Regions from separate parts of the Rahnella sp. CJA17(1/100) genome, predicted to be linked through region 2. Evidence: predicted binding sites of a transcription regulator. Region 2 holds the regulator's gene; each other region holds the start of a gene.
The links. The regulator LexA, encoded in region 2, represses DNA repair genes until DNA is damaged. The targets are predictions, from matches to a motif close to TNCTGTATGTACATACAGNA.
Positions count from the first base shown of each region.

Region 1: sulA (SOS-induced cell division inhibitor SulA) is a predicted target of LexA. The motif match lies at 4,745-4,764, and genes of this name have one in related genera.
Region 3: AACU55_RS08255 (YebG family protein) is a predicted target of LexA. The motif match lies at 8,092-8,111, and genes of this name have one in related genera.

Region 1 covers NZ_CAWOJA010000064.1:121,841-132,829, forward strand. Annotated here, with positions in the region: gene helD (DNA helicase IV) at 1-1,092, opposite strand, end outside; gene AACU55_RS21220 (YccF domain-containing protein) at 1,269-1,730, shown strand; gene yccS (YccS family putative transporter) at 1,773-3,914, shown strand; gene AACU55_RS21230 (TfoX/Sxy family DNA transformation protein) at 3,936-4,568, opposite strand; gene sulA (SOS-induced cell division inhibitor SulA) at 4,785-5,291, shown strand; gene ompA (porin OmpA) at 5,649-6,725, shown strand; gene matP (macrodomain Ter protein MatP) at 6,835-7,296, opposite strand; gene AACU55_RS21250 (AAA family ATPase) at 7,507-9,273, shown strand; gene fabA (bifunctional 3-hydroxydecanoyl-ACP dehydratase/trans-2-decenoyl-ACP isomerase) at 9,342-9,860, shown strand; gene rmf (ribosome modulation factor) at 9,999-10,166, opposite strand; gene pqiC (membrane integrity-associated transporter subunit PqiC) at 10,442-10,989, opposite strand, start outside.
Region 2 covers NZ_CAWOJA010000083.1:208,065-219,053, reverse strand. Annotated here, with positions in the region: gene plsB (glycerol-3-phosphate 1-O-acyltransferase PlsB) at 1-1,519, opposite strand, end outside; gene AACU55_RS24490 (diacylglycerol kinase) at 1,637-2,005, shown strand; gene lexA (transcriptional repressor LexA) at 2,125-2,733, shown strand; gene dinF (MATE family efflux transporter DinF) at 3,032-4,396, shown strand; gene AACU55_RS24475 (CsbD family protein) at 4,586-4,795, shown strand; gene zur (zinc uptake transcriptional repressor Zur) at 4,955-5,464, opposite strand; gene dusA (tRNA dihydrouridine(20/20a) synthase DusA) at 5,728-6,735, shown strand; gene pspG (envelope stress response protein PspG) at 6,928-7,164, shown strand; gene AACU55_RS24455 (quinone oxidoreductase) at 7,561-8,544, opposite strand; gene dnaB (replicative DNA helicase) at 8,727-10,133, shown strand; gene alr (alanine racemase) at 10,242-10,989, shown strand, end outside.
Region 3 covers NZ_CAWOJA010000011.1:417,909-428,897, forward strand. Annotated here, with positions in the region: gene AACU55_RS08225 (arsenic transporter) at 1-995, opposite strand, end outside; gene AACU55_RS08230 (metalloregulator ArsR/SmtB family transcription factor) at 1,040-1,360, opposite strand; gene AACU55_RS08235 (glycoside hydrolase family 10 protein) at 1,640-2,974, shown strand; gene fhuE (ferric-rhodotorulic acid/ferric-coprogen receptor FhuE) at 3,045-5,255, opposite strand; gene AACU55_RS08245 (M24 family metallopeptidase) at 5,475-6,869, opposite strand; gene AACU55_RS08250 (helix-turn-helix domain-containing protein) at 7,004-7,636, shown strand; gene AACU55_RS08255 (YebG family protein) at 7,689-8,078, opposite strand; gene AACU55_RS08260 (GNAT family N-acetyltransferase) at 8,273-8,737, shown strand; gene AACU55_RS08265 (LysR family transcriptional regulator) at 8,853-9,728, opposite strand; gene AACU55_RS08270 (nitrilase family protein) at 9,843-10,832, shown strand; gene AACU55_RS08275 (YybH family protein) at 10,876-10,989, opposite strand, start outside.

The sequences.
Region 1 (10,989 bases), on a different contig from region 2:
ACGCATCAGGCTGAGCCAGCGTTCAAGGCGGCTTCCGAGGCGCTCCGCCAGCGATTTATTTTTCCAGTAATCACCCTCAGGAACGGTCCATTCCAGTTCGTCTGTCATCCATTGCCGCCAGCCGCTGGCCTGCACTTTTTTCTCTGCACACTGCTGCTGCCATGTCTTAATCAGTAAGCTGCGCCGGGCTTTCGAATCGGTTTCAAGTTTGCTGATTTTGGGGGCTTTTTTGCTGCCTTCCTGGATAATCTGCAAAGCGAGCGCATGAAATGTCTTGGCCTTGATGCCTTCAGTATGCAAACGCTCTTTGATACGCCCGTTCATTTCATCCGCTGCCTGACGACCAAAGGCCAGCAACAGAATTTGTTCAGGATGCGCTTCCTGACGGCGCAACAGCCAGCCCGCGCGCGCCACCAGCACCGACGTTTTACCACTGCCCGCGCCAGCCAGCACCAGCACCGCGTCTTCACCGTTCACGACAGCGCGGCATTGGCTGTCATTGAGCGGTGACACTTCAACGGTATCAAAAAAGTCACGGTTATCAGCAATCACCCTGTCAGTCCAAGCCAGATTGCGCCGGTCGACACTGCGTTTACCCTGCTCAAGCCAGCGCAGACAGGTCTGATAATCTTCCCGACAATTATCAAATTCAGTAAGACGTTCAACAGGCACCGGGATCGCAGAAAATGCCTCAGTAATGTCTTTCTGCACATCAGCCAGATCAATGCGTTTGAACCATTTGTCTTGCTGTTCAATCTGGGTAATTTTTTCAACCTGCCCGCGCAATACTCCGGCGCTGACCTCGCTCATCTCGAGACTCCAGGTCTGCCAGATATTGAGCAGGTATTGATAAAAACGCTGTGTTTCCTGCCATTCGGTGCCGTGCAGCCGGACCACTTTTTGCTCCGGCAATTCAAATTCAAGCTCCCCCCAGACGATGCCACGTTTGCAGCGAATCTGAATAAGCTGATTAAAAGGGATCAGATAGTGATGTTTATCGCCGCTGACTTCCACGCCGGCATTAAGCAGACGCACCCGGTTATAAGGGTGCTGCGCCAGATGTTTCCCGAATGAGGTCGATTTCAGTTCCATATCATCACACCGTGTTTTTCTTTAATTCCTGACATTTTACATGCAAGAGCATTTAAGAGTTTACCTTTGATAAGCGCAGGCGATCCACGCTCCAAAACAGAGTAGAATAGGAGGTATGTTTGCATTATGTGAACACGAAATTTATCAACTTTTTAACCTCTTCGGGAAGAGCTGCCATGCGTACCGTACTCAATATTCTTAACTTTGTTTTAGGTGGTTTTTTCACCACGCTTGCCTGGCTGCTTGCTACGCTGGTCAGTATCGTGCTGATCTTTACTCTGCCCCTCACCCGCTCTTGCTGGGAAATCACCCGTCTTTCACTGCTGCCATTTGGCAATGAAGCCGTACATGTCGATGACCTGTATCCGGAAAAACGCAGCGCGTTGCTGTCCGGCGGAGGTACTCTGTTGAATATCTTCTGGTTTATTTTTTTCGGCTGGTGGTTATGCTTGTCGCATATCGTTGCCGGTATCGCGCAATGTATCAGCATAATCGGTATTCCGGTGGGCATTGCGAACTTTAAAATTGCTGCCATTGCACTCTGGCCGGTAGGACGCAGGGTCGTTTCCGTCGAGCTGGCAAAGCAAGTTCGTGAAGCTAATGCAAGCCGTCAGAGAGAAAACGGACGCATTCGCTGATTGCGATGTTTCAACATTTTTGAATTTTAAGGTGGGTTTTTCGTGCTTTCTATTGCACCCGGTTTACGGCGCTATGCCTATAACAGCAATATTCTTTATCACATCAGGATTTTCATTGCGCTGACAGGGGCTGCGGCATTGCCATGGTGGTTGGGTCAGTTCACGCTGACAATCCCCCTGACACTCGGTGTGGTTGCTGCGGCTCTTGCCGACCTTGATGATCGTCTCGCTGGCCGTCTGCGCAATTTGCTGATTACCCTGGTCTGTTTTTTTATTGCTTCAGCATCCATAGAATTACTCTTCCCCTATCCGTGGCTTTTTGCGCCCGGGCTGATGATTTCAACCTGCGGATTCATCCTGCTGGGGGCCCTGGGGCAGCGTTATGCCACGATTGCCTTCGGCGCGTTGCTGATCGCCATATATACGATGCTTGGCACCAGCATGTATCACATCTGGTATCAGCAACCGCTGATCCTGCTTGCGGGTGCTATCTGGTATAACCTGCTGACGCTGGCTGGCCATATTATTTTCCCCATCCGTCCGTTACAGGATCAGATCTCCCGCTGTTTCACGCAACTGGCGGCTTATCTTGAAGCCAAAGCAACGTTGTTTGATCCCGATCAGGAAGATAACAACCAGCAACTGGTCGAGCTGGCCATGGCCAATGGTCAACTGGTCTCCACACTGAACCAAACAAAAAATACGCTACAGACCCGGCTGAAAGGAGATCGTGGCCAGAAAGGGACCCGCCGGACATTACATTATTATTTTGTGGTGCAGGATATTCATGAGCGCGCCAGCTCGTCCCACGTGCAGTACCTCAAACTCAGTGAACAATTTCATCACAGTGATATTCTGTTCCGCTTTCAGCGCCTGATGAGCATGCAGGCGCGGGCCTGTTTACAGCTGTCACAATGCATTCTTTATCGCCAGCAATATACCCACAACAGCCAGTTCGAACGGGCGTTTTCCCGGCTGGAAGAAGCCCTCAAACGTCTGGAATCTCATCATGAACACCGTGAGACATTACAGGCGTTACGCCATCTTTTACGCAATCTGCATGCGATTGACGCGCAACTGGCAAATATCGAGTCGGAGCAGTCTCTGCCGGAAAATCAGACCGGCAAAAGCCCGTTTGCGGAAGACCGTCTGACTGGCCTTGATGATATCTGGCTGCGCATTTCCCGCCATTTTACGCCGCAATCGGTGTTGTTCCGTCATGCAATTCGTATGTCTGTCGTGCTCTTTGTAGGCTACGTTTTCATTCAGGTCAGCGGCTTAAATCACGGCTATTGGATCTTGCTCACCAGTCTTTTTGTCTGTCAACCAAACTACAGTGCGACCCGCCGGAGGTTAGCTCTGAGGATAATCGGAACACTCGCCGGTATTGCTCTCGGGATCCCTATCTTGTATTTCGTTCCGTCCGTTGACGGACAAATGATTCTGATCGTCATCAGCGGGTTATTGTTCTTTGCGTTCCGCACAGTGCAATACGCGCAGGCCACAATGTTCATCACCCTTCTGGTGTTGTTATGCTTCAATTTGTTAGGCGAAGGATTTGAAGTCGCTATCCCGAGAGTAATCGATACGCTGATTGGTTGTGGTATCGCCTGGGCGGCAGTGACCTTTATATGGCCCGACTGGAAATTCAGGCAACTTGATAAGGTGGTCAGAAAAACGTTCGATGCTAATTGCCGTTATCTTGATGCTATTCTGGTGCAGTACCATCAGGGGAAAGACAACAGTCTCGAGTACCGTCTGGCCCGCCGCGATGCGCATAATTGCGATGCCGAACTGGCGTCCGTGGTGTCGAACATGAGCTCTGAGAGAAATAACGAACCGTCGACACTCGAAGCGGCGTTTCGCCTGTTATGCCTCAATCATACAATGCTGAGCTACATTTCAGCGCTGGGTGCCCATCGCGAAAAACTCAATGATGCCGAAACCCTGAGGTTGCTGGATGATGCAGCATGCTGCGTTGACGGCGCTTTGCATCATCTGCCTTCTGAAGCAGAACGCATCCAACACGCGCTCGGTGAACTCACTGCACGTATTCAGATGCGTACAACGGATATCGACAGTAAAGAGCAGCTCGTGCTTCAGCAAATTGGATTACTGGTGGCTCATTTGCCTGAGCTCACCAGTCTTAATACTAAGATCCTGCCGGCACAAAATCGGCTCTAATTGCAGATAACTTACGCAAACTTAGTGCACAACCGTTGATAGCTGCTCTTGGTGATGGTTAAACCAGTGAGTTAATGACTCTCTGGATTCCATCGGCAAAGCGGCTTCATGGAAGCCCAAAATTGCCCCTTCGAGTGCCATCAGTAAATTAATCCCTAAATTCTTTTTTTTAATGGCACACAGTTTGAGGTAGGTATGGCAGGCACCCTGTAACCGCAAGTCCCCCGAGTTCTCAATGCCGACTTGCCAGAGCATCCTTTCGAGCGCCAGCGAGAGATTGGGTAAATCTTTCAATCGGACCGCTTCGTTGTTTTTTTTCAGCTCTATATCCCGCAACATCCCTTGCAACGATAATCTGCCCAGCTCGCACAGTGCCTGGTGATCACTCCATTGCCGGGCACTCACTTTGAAATAACGCAACTGCACATCCATGCCTCGCTTGCGATAGGTCAGCCTCTCCATCTTTTTGCGGCGAAAATGAGTTTCGGTTTCTCCGGTCGCTCGCAAATAGAGTTCACCATCAGAAACCAGGGCGAACATGACGCGGTCAGCGGACAAGCTCATCCCCCCAAATTGGGTGCGGGAACGAATATTGCCCAACGGGGCAAAAATCTCCAGACACTCAAGCACTCGTTTTTTTGATTTGTTTATCATTGCGTTATCCTTTTCACGTTAATCCCTTGCTTCCACTTTGAGTTACCAAAACAGCTAAAAGCAAAATACGCAATCTTATGAACTCCAACAAACATAAAATGCCGTTACAGCCTGTTGCCTTCAAAATTTGCGAGATATCTTGGAAAAATTGGGTTGATCTTTGCTCACCGCCAGAGTACTGTACATACATACAGTAACTCACTGGAGTACATCATTATGCGAACTCAATACCATACAAATCATCATTTTAGTCAGCTTGCTTTGCCCGTCACTCCGTCACAGGTAAATACGTCTGCATCCTTGAATAATGGTCTGATCACTGAGTTCGTCTATAGTGCGAGCCAACCTGATTTTGCGCAGTTATTACTGCCCTTACTGCAACACCTGGGTATGCAGTCTCGGTGGTTGTTGTGGCTCACACCTCAACAAAAACTGAGCCGTCATTGGTTATCTCAGTCAGGTCTGCCGGTGGATAAGATGGTGCAAGTTAATCAAATTACGGCGATGTCGACGGTAGATGCGATGGAGAAAGCCTTGCAGACGGGTAACTACAGTGTCGTGTTGGGATGGCTTCCGGATTTGAGTGATACTGAGAGGGAAAGATTGCAAATTGCAGCACGCCAGGGTGGTGCTTACGGCTTCATAATGAGACCGACAAATGAACAGAATTCAGCTTGTGGACATCATTCCACAGTAAAAATTCACTCTTCCGTATACCATTAGTTCAAAATAGGAATCTTCCTATGAAAATAATGCGGAACTTAGTGATTTGTGCTGAATAATGCCTGCAAGCCAGTAAAAACGGGCTTCCTGAATGCAGATTAGTGCCAGATTTTGTCAGCAAATTGCCAAAGCCGTTAAGAAATGTGTCCGTTTTTCCCTTTTTTTCCACGGTGTTAACACATCAAGCTTGTAAGTTTCGCGCCACGTTGTAGACTTTACAACGCCAAGGTTGCTCGATAATGCCAACGTAAAGTGGCAAGTTCTGAAATGAAGCAATAATCTTGGCGTAAGGATTTTAACCAAGGGCTTAAAAAGCTTAAAGCTCAATTGCCTATTTGGATGATAACGAGGCGCAAAATGAAAAAGACAGCTATCGCATTAGCAGTGGCACTGGCAGGTTTCGCTACCGTAGCGCAAGCCGCCCCTAAAGATAACACCTGGTATACCGGTGGTAAATTGGGCTGGTCCCAATACCATGACACTGGTTTCGCAAACGCTTACAACGGTATCGGCAACGGCCCTACCCACGAAAGCCAACTGGGTGCAGGTGCGTTCTTGGGTTACCAAGCGAACCAATACCTGGGCTTTGAAATGGGATATGACTGGCTTGGCCGTATGCCTTACAAAGGCAGCGTAAATAACGGCGCGTTCAAAGCACAAGGCGTTCAGCTGGCTGCTAAACTGAGCTACCCGCTGACTGACGATCTGGACCTGTACACCCGTCTGGGTGGTATGGTTTGGCGTGCAGATGCTAAAGGTAACTTCAACAACGGTGCTAATGGTCGCGTAAGTGATCATGACACTGGTGTTTCTCCACTGGCAGCAGTTGGTGTTGAATACGCAGTAACCAAAAACTGGGCTACCCGTCTGGATTACCAGTGGGTTAACAACATTGGTGACGCGGCTACCGTTGGTGCACGTCCTGATAACGCAATGCTGTCTGTAGGTGTTTCTTACCGTTTCGGTCAAGATGAAGCAGCTGCTCCAGTTGTTGCTCCAGCACCAGCTCCAGCTCCAGTTGTAGAGACTAAGAAATTCACTCTGAAATCTGACGTTCTCTTCAACTTCAACAAAGCGACTCTGAAACCAGAAGGCCAACAGGCTCTGGATCAGCTGTACAGCCAGTTGAGCTCTATCGATCCTAAAGACGGTTCTGTTATCGTTCTGGGTTACACCGACCGTATCGGTTCAGAACAATACAACCAGAAACTGTCTGAGCAACGTGCTCAGAGCGTAGTAGATTACCTGGTATCTAAAGGTATCCCTGCTAACAAGATCTCTGCACAAGGCCAGGGTAAATCTAACCCAGTTACCGGTTCTACCTGTGACTCCGTTAAAGGCCGTGCTGCTCTGATCGACTGCCTGGCACCAGACCGTCGTGTAGAAATCGAAGTTAAAGGCTACAAAGATACTGTTACTCAGCCACAGGCTTAATAACACGCTTTAGCTTTTGCTACAGATACTAAAAACCCCGCCATGGCGGGGTTTTTTTTATGCCTTCGGTCAGAGCAAATAGCTGACTCCCTGAGACGCGAAAGCAAATCTATCCAATATCTTTCTTGCCGAGTATTTGTTCTAAATCTTCTTTCAATGAAGACATCTGATTCGCGTATTTCTCTTTACGCTCGGCATCTTCAAGCAGCTGAATGATTGTGTCAGAAAGCGTGACACCACGCCTTTGTGCCAATCCCGCTAAACGCTGCCAGACCAGAAATTCTAAATCGATAGATTTTTTGCGAGTGTGCTGATGCTCTGCATTGAAGTGACGCTTACGGCGTGCACGAATCGTTTGCTTAAGACGATTTTCCAGCGCCGGATTCATATTATTAACAATCCAGTCTGACACTTTGACCGGCTCGTTTTCCAGGTTGAGAAGTTGATTCACGGATTCCTGGGCAGCGCTGTTTTCCAAATGGCGGGTGATCCGCTCACCTTCCCGGTGTTTTTTCACCAGATACTTCCATTTCCAACCACTTTCGAGATTTTCCAGTTGCTGATATTTCATCGTGAACTCTTCGGTGACCACGTAACTTTACTAAGCATAACAGCTTTAATTCAATTTTCACCCCAAATAAAACCGCTTATTTTGGTTGTTTTTTGCCCACCTGTACAGCAATGTGCACTAAGACCAATTCCGCTACGACTCTCATTGTATGCAGCCGGATTTATTCTTGTATAATCGCACTTTCCCTCTTTATAGAAAACAGCTAACACATTGACCAATAACCGACTTGACTGGCAGCTTTTACTGCCCGACTCCGCGCCTTACGAGGCAATCTTTGCAACGGCTGCCCAGTTAGCCCCTGTCGATTTTGCAGGAATTCAGCCCCGGCTGGAAAATGGTTTAACGCTGTTTTGTCATCCCCGCTCACGTGTGCGTTTTATGACGCTCAAGGCGCAGGAAAATCGCGAATACTTGTCACGCATTAAGCAGGTGGTCAGCGACTTACTACCTGAACCGGCGGAAGTCACGGGTAACCGTTACCATATTGAAGGCAATAAGGTAACGCTGCTGGCGGCGAAGACAGCGGAAGATGCATTCGCGGCGAAATCGACCTGCCAGTATCGTGAATGGGTTGAACCTGAACAGCTGTTCGGGTGTGTGCGCATTTACAAAGACCAGATCCAGCTGGAACCGGGATTGGTACACCAGGTGAATGGCGGTGTGCTGGTACTTTCCATCCGTACCCTCATCGCGCAGCCTCTGATGTGGTTGCGTCTGAAACAGATGATCACCGAAGGTCAATATCATTGGGTCTCACCAGATGAGACGACACCTTTACCTGTGACAGTCCCTCCGATGCCTTTGGATATTCGCCTGATTCTGGTCGGTGACCGCTTATCGCTTGGTGACCTCAGTGATATGGAGCCAGAGTTGGTGGATTCTTCCATTTATGGTGAATTTGAAGCCGACCTGCCGCTGACGGAAGAAAGCGATATGGAAACCTGGTGTGGTTATGTCAATACGCTGGCTGATGAGCTTGAGATCCCACGCCTGGCCGCTGATGCATGGCCCGAGTTTCTAAAAATGGCCATTCGTCACAGCACCGATCAGGGCAGTCTGACACTCGATCCGGTATGGCTTAACACCCAACTTAGCGAAGCTGCACTCTATAATGAAGACGAGTTGCTGAGCGTTAAGTCTCTTGAAGCGGCATCCGGTGCACGTGCATGGCGTGAGAGTTATCTCCAGGAGCGTATGCAGGATGAAATCGAACTTGGACAAATTCGCATTGAAACAGAAGGCGAAGTTGTCGGGCAGATTAATGGCCTGTCTGTACTGGAATATCCGGGGCATCCGCGAGCGTTGGGTGAACCTTCCCGAATTAGTTGTGTCGTACATGCCGGCGACGGCGAATTTACCGACGTCGAACGTAAAGCCGAGTTAGGTGGTAATCTGCATGCCAAAGGCATGATGATTATGCAGGCCTTTCTGATTTCCGAGTTAGAACTCGACCAGCCTCTGCCCTTTTCCGCCTCGATTGTATTTGAGCAGTCTTACGGAGAAGTGGACGGCGACAGCGCTTCACTTGCTGAACTCTGCGCACTGATCAGTGCGTTGTCGATGCAGCCGATCAACCAGCAAATTGCGGTCACCGGCTCTGTCGATCAGTTTGGGAATGTGCAACCTATTGGTGGCGTAAACGAGAAAATCGAAGGTTTCTTCGAAGTTTGTCAACGTCGCGGTTTGACCGGTAAACAAGGGGTCATTCTGCCAACCAGCAACGTGCGCAACCTGTGCCTGCATCCGCAGGTTCTGGACGCCGTTCGCGAAGGCCAGTTTCATTTATGGGCAGTTGATAACGCAGCCGAAGCGCTGCCTATCCTGACCGGATTGATTTACACAAACGAAGAAGAAGCTGAAGAAGAGCGTCCGAGTCTGCTGGGATTAATTCAGCAGCGTATTGCGCTGGCGACATCGCAAGGCAGCCCGCGTTATCCGTGGCCTCTTCGCTGGTTGAACTGGTTCAATCGCAGCTGATCGGAGTTGTTCAGCTTACAGCTGTTCGCTAAACTTCGCCCTTCATTAAAATAAGGCTTACATAGAACATGGTAGATAAACGCGATTCCTATACGAAAGAAGACCTCGTAGCTTCTGGCCGCAGTGAACTGTTCGGCGCTGGTGGCCCTCCGTTACCATCAGGCAATATGCTGATGATGGATCGTATCGTAAAGATGCAAGAAGACGGCGGCACCCATGGCAAAGGCTATGTTGAAGCTGAATTAGATATCAACCCTGATCTGTGGTTCTTTGGTTGTCACTTTATTGGCGATCCGGTAATGCCTGGTTGTCTGGGTCTGGATGCCATGTGGCAGTTAGTGGGCTTCTATCTGGGCTGGCTCGGTGGCGAAGGCAAAGGCCGCGCACTGGGTGTAGGTGAAGTGAAATTCACTGGTCAGGTTCTGCCAACCGCGAAGCTGGTCACCTACCGTCTGAACTTCAAACGCGTGATCAACCGTAAACTGATCATGGGCGTTGCTGATGGTGAAGTGCTGGTTGATGGTGTGGTAATTTACACCGCCACTGATCTGAAAGTGGGTCTGTTCAAAGACGCTGCGGCTTTCTGATAAAGCCCTGCACGACGTCTGAAAAAGGGTGAGCCTCCGGGTTCACCTTTTTTATGTCTGCTGTACGGGCACTCTGCCCTGCAAACAAAAACCTCCGCGCATAGCGGAGGTTGTTCCTTATTCTGACAGGGTAGCCGCTTAAGCGGTAACAGCCCTGTCCTCCATGGCTTGTCGCCAACCCCCGAGCCAGTGTGATCGGGCATCTAATGATTGGTACGGACAAATCTCTTTTGAGCGTCCGCCAATACCTGCTTGATATCCACGTGATTGTGCCCGTTCCAGGCGATCGCGTTTTTGTCTCTTCATGCCTTGTATCCCTCATTATTCAGGTCAGGTGGAAAGAAAACAGTGGCCCGCTTCTGCGTCCACATCTAACAAATAGCTGCAATATGAGGAGAGGTCAATGCGCAAAATTCACGCCAATGTCACATTCGTGAGCTATATTATTGGATTGTGCACAAAATAATCGCGCCAGTTAATCCCTCATCTGGCTGATCCCCATAAAAAAATCCCGGTGTCTGTCAGGTCAGAAACCGGGATTTTTTATCTTTAACTTAAAAAATATTAAGCTTAAAAAAACGTCATCTTATCTGCGCAGCAATCTGGCCCACTTCTTGCTGCCAGCCGGTAGCCAACGTTCTGACCAGCGCGTCATAGCCATCTTCGTTTTGCTTGAGATTCAGGGTGAAATCACGCTGAATCATCTGCCCGTTGCGTGTCAGGCTCCAGCTGCCACTGACGATCACAATACCGTCATAGCGGCCATGGAAACCGGTGACATTAACGTTCAGCACATCCTGATCGTCGGTATTCGCCGCCTGAGTGGAAACCAGCGAGCCCGGCAAGTCCCGGCGTAAATAGGTGACCAGTGCTTGCTGTAGTTGCTGATCCAACGGACTGGCCCAGAGATTATTCTGGGTCAGCGTGTACTGCACATCATTGGTCTGATATACCAGCCCTGACCCTGCCAGATAATCAGCAACACTCACCCGCTCAACCCACAGATGCCGCTGTACGGCACCTGCAGACATCACGCTACCTGTTGTTACGGTGCTGCTCAGCACAGGCAACTGGTAGTAGGTTTTCTGATCACTGCTGCTACAGGCAGTCAGGAATAATGCTAAGACGA
Region 2 (10,989 bases):
CCTGCACTGTCGGCGTCAGCCAGCTTGGACGTTGTGCTTCGATCGGGTCGATGGCTTCACGCCAGGTTGGCACGTTCTGGTTCAGGTAAGTGGTCAGATGCAGCGGCTCACCGAAGTTCACGTAACCCTGGCCGAGGTTACGCAGCTTGCGCAACCCGTTAAGCATTTGCGTCAGGCTTTCTTTCTCTTTGGTCGCACCGCGTAATTCTTTCGCGTACGTACCCACTTCCATAACGTGCTCATAACCGATGTAAATCGGTACCAGCGTAATCGGACGTGAACCGCCGCGCAGCATGGCCTGAATGGTCATGGCCAGCGTGCCCGTTTTCGGCTCCAGCAGACGCCCGGTTCGCGAACGCCCCCCTTCCACAAAGTATTCCACCGAATAACCGCGGCTGAACAGTTCGCCCAGATATTCACGGAAAACTGTCGAATAGAGCTTGTTGCCTTTAAAGGTTCGACGAATAAAGAACGCACCCAGACGGCGGAAAATCGGGCCAGCCGGCCAGAAATTCAGGTTGATACCGGCGGCAATATGCGGCGGTACCAGACCCTGATGATAGAGCACGTAAGACAGCAGCAGATAGTCCATGTGGCTGCGGTGGCAAGGCACATACACAATTTCCTGACCGTCCAGCGCTAACTGGCGTACACGCTCGGCATTATTAACGTTGATGCCTTTGTACAAACGGTTCCACGTCCAGCTCAGCACACGGTCAGAGAGGCGCACGGCTTCATAAGAGAAGTCAGCGGCAATCTCTTCCATCAGGGCGATGGCGTTTTGTTGGGCTTTTTCGTGGGAAATTTTCTTGCTGCGGGCTTCGTCTTCAATCGCTTTCTCAATGGCTTTTGAGGCCAGCAATTTATTGAATAAATCCTGACGTGCCGGAAGACGCGGACCAACCGCAGCCAGACGCTGACGGGAGAAATGCATCCGCGCCACACGTGCCAGTTTTTGAGCAATCGTCTTATCTGTGCCGTGTTCCGTCGCCATATAACGCAGGGAAACGGTATTGGAGAAACGGACGAAACTGTCCCGCCCCAGCCACAGCACTGCGAAAAATTTCTGGATACCGTTCAGCACGCGCAGATGCGGCGTGTCGTCCTGACCTTCACGGCCCGGTGCACGACCAAACATTACCGACACCGGCAACATCTGAATGTCTAAATCCGGATTATTGCGGTGCAAATCAAGGTAGTCGTGGAACAGCTTTACGGATTCCTGCTTCGGCGTGTAATAAGAGAATACGCGCGGGCCTTCGGCTATAAAGACATGGCTTGGTAGCAGGGTGCCGTCAATTTCCAGCGGAATAAGAGGATCAGGCAGATTCTGCGCCAGACATTGCGCACGCAACGTCAGCAAATCGGCTTTGGAATTATAAGGTAATACGTACAAAATCGGCCGCGTCGGGTCTAAATGCAACTCGGTAACCGGATCTGAAGGTATGACCTTGCTCTTTACCAGCAATGAGAGTGGTAAATTCAATAATGTGTAATAAAGTCTACGCCAACCTGACATAAAAACGTGAAGCCTCTTGTTAGCAATTTCGCCGCAAGGATACCAGAAAGATCCGTGGAGATCTGTGGTCATATAAAAGCTAAAATGCTGCAAACACTCTAAGGATCAGTACCCCAAATGGCGAACCAAGTCACCGGATTTACCCGAATTTATAAAGCGGCCGGCTATTCCTGGAAAGGATTCAAAGCGGCATGGCAAAACGAAGCGGCATTTCGCCAGGAGGCCAGCGTCGCTATCCCGTTAATTTTGCTATCTTTCTGGCTTGATGTCAGCACCATTGAACGTATCCTGCTGGTGGGATCCGTCGTGCTGGTCTGTGTCACGGAATTGCTCAACAGCGCGGTGGAATGTGCAATAGACCGCATCGGGCCTGAGTTTCATGTGCTTTCTGGTCGCGCAAAAGATATCGGCTCTGCTGCCGTACTTCTGACCATCATATTGGCGATTTTTGTCTGGGTCAGCATCTTTTGGTCGCGATGGTTCTGATTTGGAATCTGCATTCCAGGAATCAACGTTATGCCCTGTTTTTATTCAATCTTAGGTTTTCATTGACCGTTTAGCTGTATATACTCACAGCAAGACTGTATAAACAACCAGGGGGCGGAATGAAAGCTTTAACGACCAGACAACAAGAGGTCTACGACCTTATTCGCGATCATATCTCCACCACCGGTATGCCACCAACCCGCGCAGAGATTGCATCACGTCTGGGGTTCCGTTCTCCCAATGCGGCGGAAGAGCATCTTAAAGCGCTGGCGCGTAAAGGTGTTATTGAGATTGTTTCCGGTGCATCACGCGGCATTCGTCTGCTGATGGAAGAAGAAGAAGGTTTACCGCTGATTGGCCGCGTTGCCGCCGGTGAACCGCTGCTGGCGCAGCAACATATCGAAGGGCACTATCAGATCGATCCGGCAATGTTTAAGCCGAGCGCCGATTTCCTGCTGCGTGTCAGCGGTATGTCGATGCGTGATATTGGTATCCTTGACGGCGATCTGCTGGCCGTGCATAAAACGCAAGACGTGCGTAATGGTCAGGTTGTGGTGGCCCGTATCGATGATGAGGTCACTGTGAAACGCCTGAAAAAACAAGGCAGTGTGGTGCAGTTATTGCCAGAGAACAGCGAGTTTCAGCCGATCGTGGTGGATTTGCGCGAGCAGAATTTCAGCATTGAAGGCTTAGCCGTAGGTGTTATCCGCAACGGCGACTGGATCTGACCTTCGTACTTCGAGCTATCTCTGCGTTGGCTGCCTTCGCGAACCCCGGTCACATACTTGTGTATGCTCCCGGCGTTCGCTTAGTTGCCGCCTTGATATAACGCGAATTACTCGGTCAGATATGACTAAGTCAGAAATTGCTGTGTCAGATAGACAAGACTAAAACTAATTGAATATGGATGGCGGCCGCCTCTGGCATCCATGTGAATTCAAAGAGAAATGCGTTTCTCTCATCATCGCCCCTTTCGGGGCGATGTCATTTACAGGCATAACCTGAACCTCCGGCATGAGATTCTCTATGCAACATCATTCCCTGCGACACACACTCAAAAACACCTTTTTAAGCCCTGCCGATAAAGCGCTCTGGATGCTGGCATTGCCGATGATTTTTTCCAATATCACGGTGCCGCTCCTCGGCCTGGTGGATACCGCAGTGATCGGTCATCTCGACAGCCCGGATTATCTCGGCGGCGTGGCTGTGGGTTCGATGATCACCACTTTCCTTTTTATGCTCTTACTGTTTCTGCGGATGAGTACCACCGGCATGACCGCTCAGGCGCTGGGCGCGAAAGATAATCAGCTTCTGGCGCGTGCTTTTGTACAACCCTTCCTTCTGGCTGTGCTGGCGGGCGTCATTATTGTGGTATTCCGTCATCCGCTGATGGAGCTGGCGTTTCACATTGTCGGCGGCAGTCAGCCCGTGCTTGAACAGGCGAGGCTGTTTATCGAAATCCGCTGGTTCAGCGCCCCGGCTTCACTGGCGAATCTGGTGATCCTCGGGTGGCTGCTCGGCATTCAGTACGTTCGCGGGCCGGTGATTTTGCTGATTGCCGGGAATTTGCTGAATATCATTCTGGATCTGTGGCTGGTGATCGGGCTGGGCTGGAACGTGCGTGGCGCAGCCATGGCGACGGCAAGCTCCGAGTATTTCACGCTACTCATCGGGCTGTATTTCGTCTGGCGGGTGATGAAACGACGCGGTATCACCGGCGCAGAAATCACCTCCGCGTGGCGTGGTAATTTGCGCCGTCTTCTCGGGCTTAACCGCGACATCATGCTGCGCTCATTACTGTTGCAGCTTTGCTTTGCATCGCTAACCGTTCTGGGCGCGCGGCTGGGCAGCCACATTGTGGCGGTCAACGCCGTGTTGATGAACCTGCTGACATTTACCGCGTTTGCACTTGACGGTTTTGCTTATGCTATCGAAGCGCATTCCGGTGAGGCATTCGGTGCCCGCAACCGCGAAAAACTGCTGAATGTCTGGCATGCCGCGTGTCGTCAGGCCGGGCTGGTTGCGTTGTTTTTTGCTCTGATTTACGCGCTGGCGGGTGGGGCGATCATTGATGCGCTGACATCATTACCGGAATTGCGTGAGCTGGCGGACCGATATCTTGGCTGGCAAATTATACTGCCGCTGGTGGCTGTCTGGTGCTATTTGCTTGATGGCATGTTTATCGGCGCAACGCGTGGGCGGGATATGCGAAACAGCATGCTGGTGGCGGCGCTGGGGTTCGGGCTGACATTGTTCACTTTACCGCTGCTGGGCAATCATGCGTTGTGGCTGGCGCTGACGGTATTCCTCGGGTTACGCGGGATTTCACTGGGCTGGATATGGCGTCGTTACTGGCGGCATGACACATGGTTTTCGTCTCCGTCGCACTGATTTTTCAGCTATTTTCAAAGAAATAAGCGCAGCTTTGTCGTTATTTCATGCTTTAGATTAATCCTAATAGTGGTTTTTATCCCTGTTTAGGGAGGATTAATCGAGATTCTCTACTAACCTTTAAAGTGTTAAGGACGAGCTGCAAGACGAAATGCAGTTCATAAAACCCAAGGTAACAGGAGATATTTTATGAATAAGGACCAAGCCGACGGTAACTGGAAGCAGTTCAAAGGGAAAGTGAAAGAACAATGGGGCAAACTGACTGATGACGACCTGACAGTGGTTGAAGGTAAACGTGATCAGTTAGTCGGTAAAATTCAGGAGCGTTACGGCTATCAAAAAGATCAGGCCGAGAAAGAGCTCAATGAATGGGAAACCAAAAACAAATATCACTGGTAAGACGCGACTCCCCCTCGCGTGCCAGTGACGTATCCTGAGATTTAGCTGCTCCTACCCGGAACGCTTCAGGATACGGGTACACGGATGTACCCAACCTCTTCTCTGTACAAAACATCCCCCCTCTTACGAGTCACCTTCAAAACCTTAAAACCCGATTATTCAGCGTTTTTTCACCACAATACTGTGGTCGTGATCGCAATGGTCATGGCTGTCGCAGGTTTCTACTACTTTGCATTCTGCACATAAGCCATGCGCTTCAACGACGGAATGGCGAAGCTCAAATCCGGATTCTAATGACAGTTTTGCCAGACGCTCTTCAATGCCGTCGGTGGTTTTTTCGGTAACTAACCCGCAGCGGTCGCAGATAAACAGCGCAGAAGTATGACTTGGCTCTTCAAAATGATGGCAGAGAACATAGCTGTTTGCGGATTCAACACGGTGAATAAATCCCTGTTCCAGCAGAAAATCCAGCGCCCGGTAAACGGTCGGTGGTTTCGCCTGAGGTTCGCTTACGCGCAATAGATCCAGCAAGTCATAGGCGCTGATCGCACCGGGTTGTTGCGTCATCAGGCGCAGTACTTCCAGCCGCTGCGGCGTCAGGCGAACATTGCGCTGCTGGCAAAGTTCTTCAGCTTGTGAAAGTAATTTTTCCGGATTATTCAGGGTCATAGCAACGGTCTCTGAGCGCAGATTGGAATGAATAGGCCACATCATGCGACCACCGATGATTTTATCATGCTTGCACCAAAACGACGAATTATGCGCCATTCAGATGTGATGCAACGTCGGCATCCGCCTGCTCAGCGGCACAAGATGCCGAATCTTTGTTCTGTGGTATAATCAGCGATTACCTTCCCTCTGGCGCGAAGCCGGGGGGAGCGTCACGAACCCCTTCAGCGAATGTCAGGCCGATGTCAGAAACTCAACACGTAATGCCCCAGACCACTCCCTTTTCCGCCCAGCGTTTTTCCGTTGCGCCGATGCTTGACTGGACCGATCGCCACTGCCGCCATTTTCACCGGCTGATGACCGGCCAGACGTTGCTGTATACCGAAATGGTCACGACCGGCGCCATTATTCACGGCAAAGGGGATTATCTCGGGTTTGGCGATGCAGAACATCCGGTGTCTTTGCAGCTTGGTGGCAGCAATCCGGCTGATCTGGCGCATTGCGCAAAACTGGCGGAAGAACGTGGTTATGACGAAATTAACCTCAACGTCGGTTGCCCGTCAGATCGCGTGCAGAACGGCATGTTTGGTGCCTGTCTGATGGGTCAGGCGTCGCTGGTGGCTGACTGCATCAAAGCCATGCGCGACGTAGTCTCAATTCCGGTCACGGTTAAAACCCGAATCGGTATTGACGATCAGGACAGCTACGAATTTCTGTGTGATTTCATCCGTCAGGTTTCAGAAAACGGCGGTTGCGATACCTTCATTATTCATGCGCGTAAAGCCTGGCTTTCGGGCCTCAGTCCGAAAGAAAATCGTGAAATTCCGCCGCTGGATTACCCGCGCGTATATCAGCTTAAGCGTGTTTTTCCGCACCTGACCATGGCAATTAACGGCGGTATCAAAACCCTCGAAGAAGCCAAAATGCACCTGCAATATATGGATGGCGTGATGGTGGGGCGTGAGGCTTACCAGAATCCGGGCCTGTTGCTGAATGTGGATCGCGAGCTGTTCGGCTCTGATGCGCCGCTGAAAACCGGGCCGGATATTATCCGCGCGCTGTATCCGTATATCGAAGCGGAGCTGAGCAAAGGTACTTACCTCGGTCACATCACCCGCCATATTCTTGGTCTGTTCCAGGGTGTGCCGGGCGCGCGTCAGTTCCGTCGTCATCTGAGTGAGAATGCGCATAAAGCCGGCGCGGGCATCGATGTGGTCGAACAGGCGTTGCAGATGGTTGCTCAGCCGCAGGAAGTGGTGGCACAGGCATAAAAACAGGGTGAGTAAAATCACTATCTGTTAGTCAAATTTACTATCTTTTCGCAGGCCATTCGTGCCTGCGAATTATTTTTTCCTTATCATTCAATCAATTATTTATCCCATCACACTGGCATGTTTCTTGTAATGGTTAATGCGTGTTTGGACGCTACGTCTTATCGCACATGGCTTATTAAGGAGCACCCGATGCTGGAAATTCTCTTCGTGCTTGGTTTTTTCTTTATGCTGATGCTGACCGGCATTTCTTTACTGGGTATGGTTGCGGCGCTGGTCGTGGCATTTGCTCTGATGATGTTGGGTGGGTTTTTGGCGATTGTTGTAAAAATGTTGCCGTGGCTGCTTTTGGCCGTGCTTGCGGTCTGGATTTACCGGACATTTTTCCGGCCTGATGAGCCAAAATACCGTCGCCGTCGCTTGCCGTAATAACAGCTTCACTTTATCGGTTTCCGTAACTGCATGAAATGATGGGGATTGCTGACCGTATTCTGAGCGCAAAAAAATGTAACCGTTGCAGTGATAACTTTTGCTTATGTGCTAGCGATCACAAGCTAGATCAGAATGTGCGGTCAAAATGCATAAATCATATTTTTTAACATGGGTGACTGTTAGGATGGAATTCATTGGCAGCCAGCAGGCTGTAAACCGAATTCATCAAGTCCGCTGAGGCACACAATAGTCGCTTAAGTGACATCGCCCTGTGGATTTACCCGGCAGTACCCTACAGCAGTACCCGTCTGAAATCAGAGGTCGTCTGAGTCAGGCAGTAAAAAAGGCTTTCACAACTGTGAAAGCCTTTTTTGCATTGGTTCAGGGAAACTTTTATGGGATGAGCAGACTTGAACCCTGTGTCACGCGGCTTTCCAGCGTTTCATGCGCGCGTTTTGCCTCGGACAGTGGGAATTTCTGCGCGTCACTGACATCCACTTTTATCGCGCCACTGGCGATCATTGAGAACAGCTCGCTGCTCGCCTCCAGCAGTTCTTCACGGTTAGTCACGTAGCCATTCAGGGAAGGGCGCGTCACAAACAGCGAACCTTTTTGATTGAGTATCGCCAGATCCACACCTTTTACCGGGCCGGACGCATTGCCGAAACTGACCAGCAAACCGCGACGTTTCAGGCTGTTTAACGATTTTTCAAAGGTATCTTTGCCGACGGAATCGTAAACCACACCGACTTTTTCGCCGTTCGTCAGTTCCGCCACGCGGGTCGCGATATCTTCTTTCTGGTAGTTAATGGTTTCCCATGCACCGGCCTGTCTGGCGCGTTCGGCTTTTTCATCAGAGCCCACGGTGCCAATCAGTTTTACGCCCAGCGCTTTCGCCCACTGGCAGGCAATCAGGCCTACGCCACCGGCTGCGGCATGGAAAAGAATGGTTTCACCGGACTGTACTTCATGGGTTTTGCGCAGTAAATAATAAACTGTCAGCCCTTTAAGGAAGGAGGCTGCGGCCTGTTCAAAGCTGATCGCGTCCGGCAAAAGGGCGATTTTTTCCTGTGGTACGTTATGGAATTCGCTGTAAGCACCGGGCGCGGATTGTGCGTAAACCACACGATCGCCAGGTTTGATGGCCGTTACGCCACTACCGACTTTACTGACTATGCCCGCCGCTTCCGTGCCTAAACCCGCCGGAAAACTGGCTGGTGCGTACAGACCGCTGCGCACATAAGTATCGATATAGTTGATACCGATGGCTTTATTCTCGACCTGGACTTCGTCTGCCCGCGGATCTTGTGGCTGATAATCAACGTATTGCAGAACGTCCGGGGTGCCTGTTTCAGAAAACTGGATGCGCTTTGCCATGTTTTTTCCTCGTGATGGAGTCTGATTTCAACCCTAGGCTAAATGTCAGGGACAATCCAGATTTTCGGCACTAAGGGTTAATACCCTTTTGAAATGGTTTATACTGTCGCGCGAGTCAGGCTCCGATTTTTGGAAACCCGACGCTCATAAAACAGGCGCTTAGAGCAGGAAATAATCCACAGATGGCAGCAAAAAAACCGACCAATCAACAGAACGAAAACCGCGATCGCCAGATGGAAGGGTTGAAACTTCCGCCGCATTCGCTGGAAGCTGAACAATCCGTTCTGGGCGGGCTGATGCTGGATAACGAACGCTGGGATAATGTGGCCGAACGGGTGGTCAGCAATGACTTCTTCAGCCGCCCGCACCGCCTGATTTTTACCGAAATGCAGCGTTTGCTGGAAATGAGCAAACCAATCGACCTGATCACGCTTTCCGAATCGCTGGAACAGAAAGGCGATCTGGATTCCGTCGGCGGTTTTGCGTATCTGGCAGAGCTCTCTAAAAACACCCCCAGTGCGGCGAACATCGGCGCTTACGCTGACATTGTGCGCGAACGTGCTGTTGTCCGGGAAATGATCTCCGTCGCCAATGAAATTGCCGACGCGGGCTATGATCCGCAAGGTCGCAGCAGCGAAGACCTGCTGGACTTAGCCGAATCCCGCGTATTCCAGATTGCCGAAAGCCGCGCCAGTAAAGACGAAGGTCCAAAAAGTATCGACCGTATTCTGGAAAGCACGGTCTCCCGTATCGAAGAGCTGTTCCAGCGCCCGCATGACGGCGTAACCGGCGTTTCAACCGGCTATGCTGACCTCGACAAGAAAACCGCAGGCTTGCAAAAATCCGACCTGATCATTGTGGCGGCGCGTCCGTCGATGGGTAAAACCACTTTTGCGATGAACCTCGCAGAAAATGCCGCGATGATGCAGGATAAACCGGTCTTAATCTTCAGCCTTGAGATGCCCGGCGACCAGATCATGATGCGTATGCTGGCGTCGCTTTCGCGCGTCGACCAGACCAAAATCCGTACCGGCCAGCTCGATGATGAAGACTGGGCACGTATTTCCAGCACCATGGGCATTCTGCTCGAAAAGCGGAACATGTATATCGATGACTCGTCCGGCCTGACGCCAACCGAAGTCCGTTCGCGCGCCCGACGCATCTTCCGTGAGCACGGCGGTCTGAGCCTGATCATGATCGACTACCTCCAGCTGATGCGCGTTCCGGCGCTGTCCGATAACCGTACGCTGGAAATCGCCGAAATCTCCCGCTCGCTCAAAGCGCTGGCGAAAGAATTGCAGGTACCGGTGGTGGCGCTGTCGCAGCTGAACCGAAGCCTGGAGCAACGTGCGGATAAACGCCCGGTCAACTCCGACTTACGTGAATCCGGCTCCATCGAGCAGGACGCCGACTTAATCATGTTCATCTATCGTGATGAGGTTTATCACGATAACAGTGAAGAAAAAGGCATCGCGCAAATCATCCTCGGTAAACAACGTAACGGCCCGATCGGTACCGTCCGCCTGACCTTTAACGGTCAGTGGTCGCGATTTGATAACTATGGCGGCCCGCAATACGACGAGGATTAACTTCCCGGGTTTTGAATTTATCCCTCCCCTTTCACAAGGGGAGGCTAGGTGGGGTTTGGTTCTCAGCCTTGCTATCAGAAACTCTCAAATTCATGCAAAGGACTCAAAATGAAAGCGGCTACGGCTGTCATTGATCGCCGCGCTCTGCGACACAATCTGCAACGGGTGCGTCATCTGGCGCCACAAAGTCGTCTGGTTGCGGTAGTGAAAGCAAACGCTTATGGGCACGGTCTGCTGGAGACGGTGCATAGTTTGCAGGATGCCGATTATTACGGCGTTTCCCGGCTTAGCGAAGCGCTGATGCTGCGTAAAGCCGGTGTGGTAAAACCCATCCTCCTGCTCGAAGGTTTTTTCTCCGCCAGCGAATTACCGTTGCTGATTGAACATCAGCTTGATACCGCTGTTCACAGCCTCGAACAGCTTGATGCGCTGGAAAGTGCTGACCTCGCGCGTCCGCTGAATGTCTGGCTGAAAATCGATACCGGTATGCACCGTTTGGGCGTTCATCCGGCACAGGCCTATGCATTTTATCAGCGTCTGAGTGCCTGCAAAAACGTGGTTCAGCCGGTCAATATGATGAGCCATTTCTGCCGCGCGGACGAACCGGAAAGCGACGCCACACCGAAACAGCTGAACTGTTTTAATGAATTTGCCGAAGGCAAGCCGGGACAAAAATCTATTGCGGCTTCCGGCGGTATTTTGTTGTGGCCGGAATCGCATATGAACCTGGTTCGCCCCGGCATTATTTTGTACGGCGTATCGCCGATGGAAACCGGTACGGCCAGCGATTTCGGGTTGCAACCGGCAATGACACTGACTTCCAGCCTGATCGCCGTGCGTGAACATATTGCCGGTG
Region 3 (10,989 bases), on a different contig from region 2:
GAGAGGAAGGCGGTGATAAAGCCGGTTCCCAGCGTAGAGGCCCATAAACCCTGTTCTGCCAGCTGATTCAGCACGGCAGACAGGGCGTGCGTCAGCCCGGCATTACGTAAACCATACACCACCAGATACATACCCAGCGAGAAGATGACGATTTGCCACGGCGCGCCGCGCAGCACTTTGCCGGTATTAATGACGTGACCTTTCCTGGCGATAATATAAAGGATCAGTGCACCGACAGCGGCGACCAGGCTGACCGGTACGCCGAGGGGTTCAAGACCAAAGAAACCCGCCAGCAGAAGGATCAGAACCAGCCAGCCTGCTTTGAAGGTGCTGGCATCGCGGACAGCCTCAGCAGGCTGTTTCAGCAGAGAAATATCGTAAACCGGCGGGATGTCTTTGCGGAAAAACAGGTGCAGCATGACCAGTGTTGTCGCAATGGCCGCCAGATTAACCGGGCCCATGACGGACGCATATTCCGTGAAGCCCAGGTTGAAGAAATCAGCCGAGACAATATTCACCAGATTTGAGACGATCAGCGGCAGGCTGGCAACATCCGCGATAAACCCGGCTGCCATGACAAAGGCTAATGTCGCGCCGCGACTGAAACCCAGAGCCAGCAGCATCGCCATGACAATTGGCGTCAGAATCAGTGCGGCACCATCATTGGCGAACAGGGCAGCGACCATCGCGCCCAGTAAAATAATCCAGGTAAATAACAGACGCCCGCGTCCGTTTCCCCAGCGTGCAACATGCAGTGCCGCCCACTCGAAGAAACCCGATTCATCCAGCAGCAGGCTGATAATGATAACGGCAATAAAAGTGGCCGTTGCATTCCAGACTATTTGCCAGACAACCGGAATATCACCCGGATGAACGACCCCCGTCAGTAATGCCAGACCCGCGCCCAGCATGGCGCTCCAGCCAATGCCCAGCCCGCGGGGCTGCCAGATAACCAGAATCAGGGTGAGTAAAAAAATAGTACCTGCCAGCAACATGATCGACTCCGTACATATTTGTTATAGTGAATGTGTTTATGGTTTTAACATGAAACCGGTGACTTATTATTCAGCTTGCGGCGTATGTTTTCGCGGTCACAGTTCCATGCAGAATCGATAATCGCCGCTGACCATGCAGGCATTTGTGGTGAGAGGCGGTAATGTACCCATTTTCCTTCCCGGCGGTCTGTGACCAGTCCGGCTTCACGTAACAGCGCGATGTGACGGGAAATCTTAGGTTGTGATTCCGCCGTTGCGGCACAGATATCGCAAACGCAAAGCTCTCCTGATTCCCTGAGAAGCATCACAATAGTCGAGCGCGTTTCGTCGGCAAGCAGTTTAAAAAGCTGCGCAGGCTGTAACATATTGAGTCCCGTTGTGGAGTAATAAAACATATGCTAATCCATATATGATGGCTTTCAAAGCACAGATTTCAGAAATGAACTCAGGGAAATATGGCGCCTGCTTTCGGTGCGCATAATCATGATTATGTTAAATTGAATATCAGATTCCAGAAATCGGAATCCTGGCAGGTTTGCAGATTGCGCTGACGTCAGCGCTAAGTGCATGAGTGATTGACTTTAATTTCAATAATAAGAAAATGTTTCTTTTCGCGCGACGACCAGACATCACCGGAGTTTATCATCGCTTTTTCCCGTCATTTTCCTTGCGTCACCGCCGTCAAACACCCTGGTGCCGTTGTGGCTTTTGCGCTGTTACTGGTGGCTGGCTGTGCCTCGACACCGCCAAAATCACTGGTGACGCCGCTGCCGCCAGTGGCGAAGCACCCTCTTCCTGGTCAACCTGTGCAGAGTCATGAACCCGTGCGCGGCGTCTGGCTGGCGACCGTTTCCCGCCTCGACTGGCCACCGGTTAATTCGGTGAATGCCGGCAGTGCGTCTTTGCGCATCAGCCAGCAGCAGCAAGCGCTGACTGCCAAGCTGGATAAGCTTAAAAGTCTGGGCATCAATACGGTGTTCTTCCAGGTAAAACCTGACGGCACTGCGTTCTGGCCTTCAAAAATTTTGCCGTGGTCAGATATGCTGACGGGCAAAATTGGTCAGGATCCGGGTTATGATCCGTTGCAGTTTATGCTCGATGAAGCGCACAAACGCGGGATGAAAGTCCATGCGTGGTTTAACCCTTACCGTGTGTCGGTGAACACCAAACCTTCGACTGTGGCGGAACTGAATCAGACATTGCCACTGCACCCTGCCAGCGTGTTTGTGCTGCACCGCGACTGGATCCGAACCTCCGGGGATCGTTTCGTGGTGGACCCTGGTATTCCTGAGGCGCGCGACTGGATCACCAGCATCGTGGCGGAAGTGGTGGCGCGTTATCCTGTCGATGGTGTGCAGTTTGATGATTATTTTTATTCCGAATCACCGGGTTCCTCGCTGGATGACAGCCTGACGTTCCGGAAGTACGGTCAGGGTTACGCTTCAAAAGCCGACTGGCGGCGTCACAATACCCAGATGCTGATTGAGCAGGTTTCACGCACCATAAAACAGCTGAAACCGGGTGTGGAATTTGGCGTCAGTCCGGCGGGTGTCTGGCGTAACGTGTCGCATGATCCGGCAGGTTCACAAACTTCCGGCGCAGCGGCTTACGATGAAGCCTATGCGGATACCCGCCTGTGGGTGCAACAAGGTTTGCTCGATTATATTGCGCCGCAACTGTACTGGCCATTCTCCCGCAAGGCGGCGCGTTATGACGTGCTGGCAAACTGGTGGGCAAATGTGGTCAAGCCCACACATACGCGGCTCTACATTGGTGTGGCGTTGTATAAAGTGGGTGAACCGTCCAAAAATGAACCGGACTGGATGGTCAGCGGCGGCGTGCCGGAGCTGAAGAAACAGCTCGATATGAATGAATCCGTACCGCAAATTAACGGCACGATTTTGTTCCGCGAAAACTACCTCAACCAGCCGCAGACGCTGGACGCGGTCCGTTACCTGAAAAGCCGCTGGGGAAGCTGAAATAAGACAGTAAGGCACCGCCTGAACACGCAGGCGGTGCCTTTTTTTTATTACGCGTTAAACCTTCATATCAGAACGTGTAATTTGCGCTGACCGAGACATTGCGCGGTTCACCGTAAACGGCGTAATCGCTGAGCCACGAGTAGTACGTGCGGTCAAACAGGTTGTTGATGTTGGCCTGCACGGACAGCTGTTTTGTCACCTGATAACGCGTGAACAGGTCCACCAGCGCGGTGCTGCCCTGCGATACACGATGCGTTTCGCCGTCCGGCCCGGTGGCATCCTGGAAGGTGCGGTTCTGCCAGTTTACACCGCCGCCGACGGTCAGATCCGGCATCATCGGTAGCTGGTAGCGGCTGAATAATTTCAGCTGGGTCTGCGGCATATTGCTGTTGAGACGGCTGCCGGTTTCGTCTTTCGCCACATAACGCGTCGCACCAAAGGTCATTTGCAGGTTGTCGGTCACCGCGCCGTTGATCTCAAACTCAGCGCCTTTGCTGACGGTGCCGCTGACCGCGACATACGCCTGCTCGCTGGAGCCGTTAACATAATTGCTGCCATCTTCCTGTGCCACGTTATCCTGTTCGATACGGAATACTGCCATTGTGGCGGTCAGACGACCGTCCATCCACGCGGATTTAAGCCCGGTTTCGTAATTTTTCCCGGTGGTTGGGGACAGATAATGGCCGTTAATATCGCGGTCAGTCTGCGGCTGGAAGATGGACGTATAACTGGCGTATGCCGACCAGGTGTCGTTGATGTCATACACCAGACCGCCGTATGGCGTGATGTTGTTCTTGCTCATGCTGCCGCTGCTGCCATTGGTGCTCCATTGGGTATAACGTGCGCCAACGATCAGCGAAAGCGGATCCGCCAGTGAGAAGCGGGTGGCAAAATAACCGGCTTTCTGGCGGATGACATCGTCCGCATTCAGATACCAGTCTCCCCACTCCGGCTCGCTGACATTGCCGTTCCAGCTGTTGCCAAAACTGCCAATTGTGTCGCTGTCGAGGGCACCGTCTGCGCTGTAAGTCTGGTTGTGCTGGCGGCTGTAACTGACGCCAGCCACCATCTGGTGCTGACGGCCAAACAGTTCAAACGGCCCGGTGGCGTAAGTGTCGATGGAATCCACTTTGCGCGTGCCACGGTCTTTACTGCCAAAACCGCTGAGACCAGTGCCCGTCGTGTGATCCGGGAAATCCATCAGATACAGCAATTTATCATTAAACGTTTGCTCGCCATGTGTGCCGTTTACACGGAATGTCCAGCCGTTATCAAAGTCATGTTTAACGTTGGCGAACACTTTACGCGACTGAATGGCATAATTCGTCCAGTCGGCGGAAGTGTTGGTACTGCGGTCATAATGCGTGCGCGAGCCGTCTGTGTACCAGGTTGGCAGGCCGCCCCAGGTCGGGTTGCCGGTGTTATTTTCCTGATAATCGTAACCGAGCGACACGGTGGTGTTATCGGTCACATCGGCATCCACTACGCCGTAGAAGAATTTTTTACGCTTGTGATAGCGATCCAGCCAGCTGTCCTGATCCTGATAACCGGCTACCACGCGCCCGCGCACCGAACCTTCCTGATTCAGCGGGCCGGAAGCATCGAGCACGTAACGCTGTTTGTTCCAGCTTCCGTAACTGGCGCTGATATCGCCGGTGAATTCTTTGCTGTCGGCGTGTTTACGCACCATGTTGACAGAGGCGGCCGGATTGCCCGCCCCGGTCATCAGGCCTGTGGCGCCACGCACCACTTCGATGCGGTCATAAATCGCGGTGTCTTCGGCGGCATCACCAAAATTCCAGGTGTCGCTGACGGACGTTGGAATGTCGTCGTAGGTGTAATTATTGATGTAAAAACCGCGGGAGAAATAAGATACGCGTTCGCTGTCGATAACTTCCGTCGAGATGCCGGTGGTGTTATTCAGCACGTCGCCCACCGACTGGAGGTTCTGATCCTGCATGCGCTGTTTGGTGATCACACTGACCGACTGCGGAATATCGCGCGGCGTCAGGTTCATTTTGGTGCCCGCAGTGGTGGTTTTAACCGCGTAATCCTGCCCGTCGCTGGCAGCGGCGGTCGCCGAACCTTCAATCACCATATCCTGCTGCGAGCCGGATGCGGCGGTATTCGCGGTGCCTGTCGTCCCACTGCCGGTTTCAGCGGCCTGCACCGGATTCACCAGAACAAAAATCGCCAGCGCCAGTGTGGAAACCGTAAATGTTTTTCTTACCTTTAACGCACCCTGCTGCACGTCATATACCCTGCCATTCAAAGACATAACACATTCCCATAGCAATTTTTTAAGGGCGAGTCTGTTTCTATTTATTGTTTTAACCAGAACAGCTCGAAATGAGAATGTGAATAGTAATTATTAACATTAACCCTGTCGCGCAGAGGATTCATCTTAATAAGTAACAAATTATGAATGCAAAAAATTCAGAGGAAAATAAGAACCCGGCGAAGAACTTCACCGGGTTTAATGGCGAGGCAAATTGTTTTACGTCCGCACCAAAGCCCGCGACTTATCCAGCAGGAAAGGCCGCAGGTAACCGACAGTATTGGAAAGCAGAATCACGTCTTCGGAAAGGCGAATACTCAGCACGTCCGTCAGGTATTTTTTACGGGTGACCATACGCTGCCAGACCTCCGGGAACTGCGTTTCCAGCTCTTTTCGCAGTGATTCATCTGCCAGCCCTACCGTATCTTCGATGCTGCTGCCACCATAGCCGGGTAATGACGGAATAATATCAATCTGAAACAACATGCCACTTTCAAACGGGATCACTGAGCCACCGTATACCGGAGAACACAGCCACTCCTCATCTGCAACCAGATGACCGGGATTGAGATGCCAGTGATAGATGCTCTGTGGCAGCGTTTGCTCAACAAGCTGATAAAGCTCGCCGCCGGTCAGCCCGATGCGCAGTGCTTCAAGCCAGGTTACTACCGTGTGGTAATAGGGTATCGCGAGCCGCTGCAACCAGTCCGAAACCTCTTCCGGTAATTCATTTTCCGCCGCCACCACATACGCCGCACGGCTGGTGAGGCCTCCTTTGTATCCGGCGGTGAGCGAAAACTTATCGCCATGCCGGATAGTTTTGTCGGAAGGATACAGATTCGCATGGGCGAAACGCTCACCCGTCGCGGCAATCATAATCACGTTCCCGTGCTGGCCTTCTCCTGCCAGTAACTGACCGATTTCTTTTTCTGATTTGCCGGGTGCAATCGTATCCAGCGCCGCAAGCACCTGAGTGGAGGCCAGGTTGGCGCCGTATTCATAAAACGCCACTTCATTAGCGGTATTAATCCGCCGTGCACCGTTTTCTGGCGAGGTAAACAGACCGGTGGCGTTTACCACATCTCCAGCCACGCCTGCGGCCTTTCGGACTGCGTCGAGGATAAACGCGGGCACATCAAAGGTGGTTTTATCCGTGACAGGGTCACATCTGAACAGTTTCCAGCCTGCGATGCCAACGTGCTGCGCGTCAGTAATACCGGCAGATTTAAGCAAATCGTGCAGCGGCTGATGATGTTTCATCGGCTGGTTGGGCAGGGAAAACACCGGCGCATGCAGGCAGCGACCGGCGTTGCGCGCATGGGGAACCAGTTTCAGATTTTCATTCCCCATAACATAAGTCAGCTCACCGGTCGCGCGCACCACCAGCAAGGCTTCTTCAAAGCGCGGGATAAAACCCGCAAGATATTCGAAATTGCCGCCGTGTTCTTTGTCGGCATAAATCACCAGGCTGTCGAGCTGATGCTGTTGCATCGCGTGAAGGATATGACGCAGGCGTGACGCCATGGTTTCATCGGATAATACCGGGGTGGAAATATGAGGGTAAGTCGCGGGAGCCGGGAGGGTTTTCAGTGAATACTCATGTTCAGCTTTCATTGCGTGTCCTTTTGCATGGCGGGGGAAAGAGGATTATGCCTCAAACGGCTTCTTAAGGCCGCATTCACCGGACAGGGAACTCTGCTAAATTTAAGGTAATTCCCTGCTGTTGCTGCCTGACGAGGTTAATAACGATGGTTACCGAGAGTGATAAGGGCAAAGACCTCAGTCAGGCTACCGCTGAGCTATTTGCCGAGCTTATTCCCTATCTCCAGTTCCGTACTGTCCCCGCGGGCTCGCGCTTCCATCTGTATGAGAAGGGGGAATTTTATTGTTATTTCATCCGTAAAGGCTGGTTTAAAACCTTTCATAACGACGAACCTGTGCTGATAGGCACGTTGTCAGTGCCGGGCATCATTGGTATTGGCGGTGCGGTGCCCTCAGAGGCCAGAATGTTTATTCAGGCGCAGGATGAATCTGAGATTGCCGTCTCCACCGTGGCGGAGATGCATGCCCTGATTGATCGTCTGGAGTTGTGGGAGCCAATGGCAAAGCACTTTTTCAGGATGACCAACAATCTCTATGTCAAAAGCACAATGCTGACGGCACCGACATCCTATGAAATTCTGCGCCACCAGCTCATGGAACTCATGAAAGAACCGCCGGAAATACGCGAAAATATTCCTGCTGCCCATTACATTCAGCTTAAGACGCACCTTTCACGCAGCACGATCATGAAAGTGCTTTCACAATTGAAACAGGGGGGATATGTGAGGCTGCACAACGGTATTCTGAAAGAAGTGATCCGTTTGCCACTGAAATACTGAGCGTGGTATCAGGGGGGAAGAAAGCGTGCCGTTACGCACGCTGTTCTCTCTGTTACGCGGCTTTTACCGCACGGACTTTTTTGGCCGTGGCAGGTTTTTCGGCAACATTTTCTTCGGCAGCATTTTCTTCAACAGCCACGTTTTCTGCGACCACTTCTTCTGCTTCTGCTGGCGTTTCAGCGGCGGGCTGGTGTGCGATTTCTGCTTCCGGCAATTTGCTGGTGCGCAGAATATGCTGGACGGTGTCTTTCTGCTCGGCGAGGTGAAGTGCAATGTTTTCCGCCAGTGCTTCATCCATCCCGATATTGCTCTGTAACAGCCATTCAGTAAAAGCATCCGCCATGTCCAGCATCTTGTCGTAAGCGTCTGCTTCTTTCTTATTGGCAAAAGTCATTTTCTCTTCACCTTTTCTGACCACAACAAATTTTGTTTCAACAGCCATGATTCGCTCCTTATACTGTAATTATATACAGCATACCAATAATCAGTGCAGGATACATCATCCGGCCTGATTTTTATAGTGCGGCGCGTCAAAGGCCGGGCACAATACCCTGGCCACTATAACGCGGGTGAATTTCTCAGCGTGAGCCGGTAAGGTAGAAAACGACCTGTTTTCAACGAACTTGTGAGGTTCCCGTGACAAACCTGAAAGCTGTATGCAACTGGACCAAAGACACTTATCTGATCACTACCGACTTTCAAAAACTGGATATTCCGGCAATTCACGCCTACCTGACCCGGTCAAGCTGGGCGCCGGGCATTGACGAACAGACAGTTCGCGCTGGCGCAGAACACAGCCTGAACTTCGGGTTGTTCGACGACGGAAAACAGATCGGTTACGCCCGCTTTATCACGGACTACGCCACCTTTGCTTACCTGTGTGATGTCTATGTGCTGGAAGATTATCAGGGGAAAAATCTGGGCGCATGGCTGATCGAATGTGTGCAGTCGCATCCGGTCACAGCAAAACTTCGCCGGATGGCACTCTTTACTTCCACCGCGCCGTGGTTGTACCAAAAGTTTGGTTACACACCGGTTAACGAACCTGACTACACCTGGGTCATCACCCGGCCAGGAATTTACCTGAACAAAGACGGGTAGTTCAGGCTTTCCTGAACGCAGGGCTGGAAACAGAAACTGAATTCTGGCCAGGGTCTTTCGCATTGGTGAACTCATCGCCGTCGGCCTGATGGCGCGGGCCACATTCCGGACCGTTCTATATACAGGCAGCGGCTTTGAGATTTTCAGTCACCATCCGCACAAAGTTATCGCGAATGACATCTTCATTCCGGGCGTCCCATGCAATCCCCACCTGCCAGCGTGTCGCACGGCCGGTGAGCGGAAGTATTTTCAGCTCCGGCGGCGCAATATGCACGACGCTTTCGGGTAGCAATGCCACGCCGATGCCGGCCGCTACCAGTGCGACAATAGTCTGGATATCCTCCGCCAGTTGAACCGATGAAACATGAAACAGATTTTCCTGTAAAAAACGGTCTGTCTGCGCATTCAGACCCCCCGCCCGCTCAGTATACAAACGCAGTAACGGACGGTTCCTGAGCCGTTCACTCATATCCTCGCCGTTATCTTCAGACACTACCAGCACCAGTTTATCCTCAAACAGCGCGTGGTAACGGAGCGGTGCAGGCGGCGGGACACGCACAAAACCAATGTGCAGTTCCCCGCGTTGCAGCATGTCGTATTGCTGCGCGGAAGGCAGGTCTTCCAGCGTGATATCCACGCCGGGATACGCTGCGCGGAATTTCGCAATACATTGTGGCGCCAGGATGAAACTCGACAGGCCGAATCCGGCCGCCAGCAGCCCTTCTCCCCCCTTTTCAACCTGGCTGGCATGTTGCATAAACGCGGCCATTTGTCGCAATACTTTCTCCGCTTCCGGCAAAAGCCGCTGGCCTGCGGCTGTCAGCGCACTGCCGTGTCGTCCGCGGGCAAAAAGCGCCACGTTCAGCGTCGATTCCAGCAGATTGATCTGTTTGGTGAGTGCCGGTTGTGAAACGGAAAGCGCCTGTGCTGCCTGCGCATAATTCCCTTTTTCAGCCAGTGTGACAAAAGCCCTGAGCAAACGTGTGTTCACTTTATGTATTCCATTGGGTTATCAGATTTGGAAATCATTTCATTATAAAGTTATCAGTCGCATTGCTCTAATACCAGCGTCAACCGAAATCCCTGAAGACGTATGGAGAAGATCATGTCGGACCCCAAAACACTCAAAGCAGCGGTCATTCAATTTCAGCATCAGGCGGGTAACAAAAAATATAACCTGTTAATTATGGAGCGTTTTATCGAAAAATCGGCTATTGAAGGCGTCAATATTTTGGCCTTTCCGGAAATGTGTATCACCGGTTACTGGCACGTGCCCAAACTCGATGCTGCTGGCGTTCAGGCACTGGCGGAGCCAGCCGACACCGGCCCCTCTGTTGCGCTGATCCGCTCGCTGGCCGTGAAACATCAGATGCTGATTGGCGCCGGATTTATCGAACGTGCCGCTGACGGGCGTCTGTATAATGCCTACGCCGCCTGCATGCCTGACGGTTCGGTACACATCCACCGCAAAATGCACGCCTTTGAGCATGAGGCTTTCAGTTGCGGCGACAGTTATACCGTGTTCGGGACCCCCTGGGGCGTGAAGGTCGGGATCCTCATCTGCTGGGACAACAATCTGGTGGAGAATGCCCGAGCCACCGCCCTGCTGGGTGCAGATATTTTACTGGCACCGCATCAGACCGGCGGCACACATTCACGCAGCCCGCACGGCATGAAACCGATACCGCTGGCATTGTGGCAGCAGCGTGCTGAACGCAAAGAAGAGATTACCGCAGCGTTTAAAGGTCCCAGCGGCCGGGAATGGCTGATGCGCTGGTTGCCCTCACGCGCTCACGATAACGGCATGTTTATTTTGTTCAGTAACGGCGTCGGTGCGGATGATGATGAAGTACGCACCGGTAACGCGATGATCCTCGACCCTTATGGCCGGATCGTCGATGAAACCTGGGTTGCTGCGGATGCGATGGTCAGCGCGGATCTGGATTTATCGCTGATCCCGATGAGTACCGGCAGGCGCTGGATGGCAGGCCGCAGACCCGATTTGTATCATATTCTGACTGAATATCAGGGCTATGAGCGGGATGCAATGACGGCACGTTTTTCTGAGGAATTACCGGGGATCCCAAAACGCTAAATCACCGTGGATTGATGAAGCGAAAAAGGCTCCTTGCGGAGCCTTATTCCTGATCCAACAGCGATGTGCCGTATGAATTATCGATGGTACACAGCCAGCGACCGTCCGGTTCATGGCGGAAAACATAGGTGGCACGGCGGGTAGTGGTCACCTTTCC